DNA from 2 places in the Candidatus Dorea massiliensis AP6 genome. Region 1 is predicted to be linked to the other one. Evidence: predicted binding sites of a transcription regulator. Region 1 holds the regulator's gene; the other holds the start of a gene.
What was found. Region 1 encodes Rex, which represses fermentation and respiration genes when NADH is low (regulators of the CRP and FNR family bind a similar motif). Its sites were predicted from a motif close to ATTGTTAANTANTTAACAAT; they were not measured.

Region 1 (3,416 bases):
ATTATCCAAATCCGGGTAAGCGTCGGAAATCTCTTCGAACAGCGTCTTTTCCGGGTGCAGCACGTGATGCTCCTGATCATAATAACCGATATGAACCTTGGAGCCCAGGGTAAAAGAACCGCTGTCTGCTTCCAGCAAGCCATTCAGAATCTTTAATATCGTAGTTTTGCCGGTTCCGTTGTTGCCGATAAGAGCTACCCGTTCGCCGCGCTTGACGTCGAAATTCAGATCCGTGAAGAGGGTCTGGCTGCCGAAGGATTTGGAAAGACCCTCCACGGTCAGCACGTCATTTCCGCTGACCACCTTTGGCTCCAGGGTGATATGCATCTCAGAGCGGACTTCCGTGGGTTTCTCCAGTACGTCCATCTTGTCCAGCATTTTTTCGCGGCTTTCAGCCCGTTTGATGGATTTTTCCCGGTTAAAGGATTTCAGTTTCTGGATAACCTCTTCCTGATGTTTGATTTCCCGCTGCTGATTCAGCCAAGCATGCATGCGGGCTTCCCGAAGCTGTGATTTCTTCGCGGCATAGTCGGAGTAATTGCCCTGGAAGGTGGTCACCTCGCCGGCGTCAATCTCGATAATCTTCGTGGCGATCCGGTTCAGAAAATACCGGTCATGGGCAACCACCAGAACCGCGCCGTCGTAGTTCAAAAGAAAGGTTTCCAGCCAGGCGATGGAATTCATGTCCAGGTGGTTGGTGGGCTCGTCCAGCATAATGAGATCCGGATGGGAGAGCAGAAGCTTGCCTAAAGATACGCGGGTCTTCTGACCGCCGGACAGCTTATTAACATGCTTCTCAAACTCTTCCTCTTCAAACCCCAGTCCCTTCAGCACGCCGACCACCTCGCTCTTATAGGCGTAGCCGTTTTTCAGTTCAAATTCATGGTTCATGCGGGTATACTGCTCCAGCGCCATATCCAGCGCAGCGCCGGACAGCTCCTTCATCTGCGCTTCGATCTCCCGGATACGGGTCTCCAGATCGATAACGTCCTGCTTGACCGTCAGCAGCTCCTGGTAAATGGTGTGGTCGCTGTTCAGATCCTGATGCTGTGCCAGATAGCCGATGGTTTTGCCTTTTGCCAGAACCACCTCGCCGGAGTCTGCTTCCATTTCCCCGATGATGATTTTTAAGAGGGTGGATTTGCCTGCGCCGTTGATACCGACCACGGCGGCCTTTTCCCGATCCTCCATGTGGAAGGACGCGTTTTTCAGAATCACGTCGGTTCCGAAGGCTTTGTTTATATTTTGACATGCTAATATCATAAAAACACCTCTGTTTTTCGTTGTTGAATGTCACACGAAGTCTATTATAGCGAAAAATGCAGGATTGAACAAGATAAAATCTACGATTCTTTCAGAAGAATCCAGTAAAAAGATTGACAAAAAATTTGCTTTTCGATTATAATAAAAACAGTTTTGAAAGATTTATTGAGGGATGTGCAGAATATTATGGAAGAGAGAGAGATCTCAAAAGCAGTTATCAAGCGGCTGCCGCGCTATTATCGCTATCTCGGAGAACTGATGGAAAATGGAGTAGAACGTATTTCCTCCGGTGAGCTGAGCAAACGGATGAGTGTCACGGCGTCGCAGATCCGGCAGGATCTGAACAACTTCGGCGGTTTTGGACAGCAGGGGTACGGATACAATGTCAAGTATCTGTATGAGGAAATCGGCAAGATTCTGGGCCTTGACAAGAAACATAACATGATCATCATCGGCGGTGGTAATCTGGGACAGGCTCTGGCCAATTATGTAGATTTTGAAAAACGCGGTTTCTACATAAAAGGCATTTTTGATGTAAATCCTATTTTAAAGGGCTTAAGCGTCCGGGGCATCCAGATTCACATGCTGGAGGATCTGGAGAGCTTCATCAAGGATGAAGATATTCAGATTGCGGCATTGACGCTGCCCAAGTCCAAGGCGGAGGAGATGACGAAGCTTCTGGTTCAGTATGGAATCAAGGCTATCTGGAATTTCGCCCATATCGATCTGGATGTTCCGTCGGATGTCCTGGTAGAGAATGTTCATTTGTCAGAGAGCCTGATGCAGCTTTCTTACAATATTACACGGTATGAGAAAGAGCATCCCCGTTCCTGACGGAGTATCAGAGTGAGGTATGATAAAAGGGAGCTTTTGGCTCCCTTTTGCATGTAAACGCATAGTATATTAAGGATAGTGAGGAGTGTCAGACGTGAAAGGATATAAGCGCGTGGCGGCTTATGTGGATTTGGATGCCATAGAAGATAATTTTGAGGCTATGAAGGCAAACCTGAAAGAAAAAACAAGAATTGCGGCTGTAGTAAAGGCCAACGGGTATGGACATGGAGCAGCGCCCATTGCGAGAATGATAGAAAAGAAGGATTATCTGTGGGGCTTTGCGGCAGCGACCATTGAAGAAGCTGCAGAGCTTCGAAGAAATGGCATTCAAAAGCCAATCCTGATTCTGGGGTACGTATTTCCGGAGGATTATGAGGAGCTGGTGCGCCTGGATATCCGCCCCACGGTATTTCGCCTGGATATGGCGAAGGAACTGTCTGCGGAAGCAGTTCGACAGCAAAAAGAAGTGAGTGTTCATATTAAAGTAGATACCGGTATGAGCCGGATTGGATTTGCGGATACCAAAGAGAGCGTGCAGGATGTCTGCGCTATCAGTAGGCTTCCGGGCATCAGGATGGAGGGGCTGTTTACCCATTTTGCCAAATCTGACGAGCTGGATAAAGCGGCTACCGAGAAGCAGCTTGCCCGGTACTGCGCGTTCCGGGAAGCCTGTGAGGCAGCCGGCGTGAAATTTCAGATTCATCACTGCTCCAACAGCGCCGGCATCATTGATTTGCCGGAGGCAAATCTGGATATGGTACGGGCGGGTATTACGGTATACGGTCTGTATCCTTCCGACGAGGTGAAGAAGGAGCTGGTTCCCCTGAGACCGGCGATGGAGATGAAAAGTCATATTGTACATGTAAAGACCATCGCGCCCGGAACGGAAGTAAGCTATGGCGGCATTTATACGGCGGATTCTGCGCGCCGGATTGCTACCGTCCCTGTGGGCTATGCGGACGGGTATCCGAGAAGCCTGTCCAATAAGGGCGTGGTACTGATCGCTGGTAAGCGGGCGCCTATCTGCGGCAGAGTCTGTATGGATCAGATGATGGTAGATGTGACGGAGATTCCGGAAGCAGTTCCGGGCATGGAAGTGACCATGTTTGGCAAAAACGGAGAAGCGGTTCTGTCCGTGGATGAATTGGCGGAGCTGTCCGGGCGGTTTAACTACGAATTTGTCTGTGATTTGTCCCAGCGCGTTCCGCGGATTTATCTGCGGCACGGGCAGGTGTCTGAGATTCACGATTTTTACGCCTGAAAAAGCCGGCGTATAGACACGAAAATTTTGGAAATACTCGAGAGGAAAGACCTTATGT
Region 2 (3,416 bases), on a different contig from region 1:
GCGATACCGCCGCCAATCACCAGGGCGCGCTTTACAACCTGGCTGGTGCCCGGCGTCAGAGGCGCGTTCAGCATAACCTTAGCGATGGCTGCCCGGGCCAGGATAATGGCCTTCTCGGTCGCTTCCTCCATATCTTTATGAATCCAGGAGCAATGCTCGCGGATATTGGCAATCTCTACCATGTAGGGATTGATACCGGCCCGCTTTGCCGCCTGGCGAAATGTATTCTCATGCATTCTGGGGGAACAGGAACAGACAACGATACCTGTCAGGTGTTTCTGCTCGATGGCCTCCCGGATTTTCAGCTGTCCTGCTTCGGAACACATATACTGGTAATCTTCCGCGTGAACGACGCCCGGCTCCTTCGCCGCTGCCGCTACCACCCGTCCGATATCTACCGTCGCAGCTATGTTCGTACCGCAATGACAGACAAATACTCCTATTCTCTGCACGTTTTTTCACCTCCTGATTATTTGCTGTATTTGCGGAACGCGCTGGCCAGCAGCTGCTGGGGCAGTTCCTCGTCCAGTAATTCGGGTATCTCGTTGGGGCTTAAGTAATTGCCGCCCCGCTGTCTTACTACCATCTGCCGTACCGCCTCAATGAGCTTCGCAGGCTTTACATCTCTGGGACAACGCTCTACGCAGGCAAAGCAGGAAAGACATTTCCAGATGGTGGTGGAATTTAAAAGGGGCTCTATGTCGCCATTCTCCACATAAGAAACAAACTGATGGGGACGGATATCCATCTCCTCATAAGCGGGACAGGTCGCGGAGCATTTTCCGCACTTCATACATTTCCGGGTGTTGACGCCGCTCATCTCCCGAAGTCTATCGGCCTTCGCCATATCAGCCTTCTGCATCCTCTGCTCCTCCTTCCGCATTTTTCTCAGGAATCAGGCCAAGAGCCTCTGCCAGAAGCTCTGTCAGATATGTAACCGGAAGCTTTTTCGCGCTTCCGCTGGTTCTCAGGTTATAGAGGCACAGAGGACAGGCGGTAATCAGCTCTTCCGCTCCGTGATCTGCCGCGGATTCCATTACCCGGTCTACCATCGTACCAGCCAGGGGCTTGTCCTTCAGGGACACATAACCGCCGCAGCACTCGTTCCGGTAGGGATATACCACAGGCTCAGCACCCAGGGCACGGATAAAGTCCTCGATAATGGTCGGATTCTCCGGATCATCAAAGGCCATGATATCACTGGGGCGAAGCAGCATACAGCCGTAATACGCGCCGATTTTCCGACCGGTCAGCGGATGGGTAACCTTCTCACGGATGGTATCGAAACCGACGCGATCGCGCAGAACCTCCAGATAGTGAAGAACTTTTGTCTCTCCTTCATAGGGTTTTTCAAGCTTCAGATAATTGTTGGCACGGGTGCGGATGTCCTCCACATTCTGCATGTCATCGTTGACGCGCTTGATCACATGATGACAGGCGGAGCAGAGGGTTACCAGATCCTGTCCCTTTTCCTTCGCGTCATTCAGGGCGCGGACTGCGGACAGCTTCGTGGCAATCTCATCGGACGCCAGCGGATAGACGGCTCCGCAGCACTGCCAGGCTTCGATTTCCTCCAGGGTAAATCCCAGGGCTTCTGCCGACATTCTGGCGTATCGGTCCAGGTCCTGCGCTTTGTTCTTTAACGTGCAGCCCGGATAGTAGCTGTACACCATTTGACTACCTCCTTTTTGTTTCTTATTTGTTGCAAAGTTGTCTGTTTGACATTTTTCTATCAATCTACATTATTATACTACGTTGTTAAAGGTTTAACAACCCCTAAATGATATTTTTTTGTTAGTTTGTTGGAGTTTTTTGGATGATATGTTATATTTTTGTGTTAAGTCAACATGAGTTTTTGTCAATTCCGACTTATATAGTCGGGATTCTGCTTTGTTAATTGTGTGTCAATAGAGTAATTTTACGTTATGTACCGTGGGGGATATACTCCGGTGTACAAAAACAGCCCCGGCTATCCAAGGCGCTTTGCTGTTGGATAGCCGGGGCTGTTTTTGTAATTATGCTTCCTGTTCTATTATTAGTCCTCTTTCATCACGTCGCCGATGAATGCTTTCAGCACTTCTGCGGAGTGTTCTACCTGCCGTTTCTCCTCGTCGGTCATGGTGATCTTGATGGTCTTGCTGATCCCCTCCTCGTTAACTACGCAGGGGATACTGATGCAGGATCCTTCCAGGCTCTCGCCGTACTCTTTTCCCAGTACGTGGGCTACCGGAAGTACGGTGTTCTGGTTCTTCAGGATAGACTCTACGATACGGAAGGTGGACATGGCGATTCCGTCGAAGGTGGCGCCCTTCAGGGAAATGACGTCCGCGCCGCCGGTCTTGGCTTTATTGGCAATCTGCTCCTTGACTTCCTCTTTTTCCTTCTCATCTGCTGGCAGGAAGTGATCGATGGGCTCGCCTGCTACGTTGACGCTGCTCCAGATGGGGACCTGGGTGTCGCCGTGTTCGCCCAGAATATAACCCTGGATGTCGCGGATATCTACCTTTACGCGTTCGCCTAAGAGATAACGGAAGCGGGCGGTATCAAGGGAGGTTCCGGTTCCGATAACTCGCTCCTTCGGAAGGCCGGTTTCCTTCTGAATCAGATAGGTGTTCACATCTACCGGGTTCGATACTACGATGATCAGCGGATTCTTTGCGTATTTCATAATGTTCTTCGCGATGCTTCTCGCCACACCGGTGTTTACCTTGGCAAGCTCCAGGCGGGTCTGGCCGGGTTTTCTCGGTACACCTGCGGTCACGATGATGATCTTCGCATCCGCGCACTCCTCATAGCCGCCCTGGCGGACACGCACCTGACTATAATACGCGGTTCCGTGTGAGATATCCAGTGCAGCACCCTTCGCGCGATCTTCGTTCAAGTCTACTAGGACAATCTCGCCTACCTGTGCTTTCAGCATCAGGGTATAGCAGATGGTCTCTCCCACGTTTCCAGCTCCAATTACTACGATCTTGTTTGATGTTTCGTTTGTCATACTGTTACCTCACTCTTTCTCGTCCCCAAAACGTGATATTTTTCACAATATTGATATTTTTTTATCAACCTCTTGCATTATAGCACGTACACTTCGGTTATGCAAGAGGCATTTTGGATTTTTGTATTTCTATTTGTACAATTTTTTCTGTGGATAAACAAATTCTTAACGAAATCTAATAGAAAGTGTGAGGAAATCCCACTCTTTCTATGCAGTAAGAATGCGGCTGCCGCGTCGCAAAAAATAATGCCGATAAGAAATATCGTTACAATACCTCTTATCGACATTATATGACCTAATACTGACATTCCTGTCAATCTTTATGAATGCATCCTCTTAATAACCTTCAGTCTCGTGAACTCCTCACGTTCCTTCTCCTCCAGAGCGTTGGAGATGTCTTTGGTCAGCGCCTCGTAGCGGG

Region 2: a site for Rex is predicted at 1,755-1,774, ahead of ACESZP_RS15435 (CoB--CoM heterodisulfide reductase iron-sulfur subunit B family protein). Genes of this name have one in related genera too.

The regions. Positions count from the first base shown of each region.
Region 1 is NZ_CAXTKW010000001.1:124,576-127,991, reverse strand. Features, by position in the region: gene abc-f (ribosomal protection-like ABC-F family protein) at 1-1,263, opposite strand, end outside; gene ACESZP_RS00685 (redox-sensing transcriptional repressor Rex) at 1,450-2,097, shown strand; gene alr (alanine racemase) at 2,192-3,358, shown strand.
Region 2 is NZ_CAXTKW010000016.1:58,528-61,943, reverse strand. Features, by position in the region: gene ACESZP_RS15445 (4Fe-4S binding protein) at 1-452, opposite strand, end outside; gene ACESZP_RS15440 (4Fe-4S dicluster domain-containing protein) at 470-862, opposite strand; gene ACESZP_RS15435 (CoB--CoM heterodisulfide reductase iron-sulfur subunit B family protein) at 849-1,673, opposite strand; gene ACESZP_RS15430 (L-lactate dehydrogenase) at 2,036-2,995, opposite strand; gene ACESZP_RS15425 (V-type ATP synthase subunit D) at 3,316-3,416, opposite strand, start outside.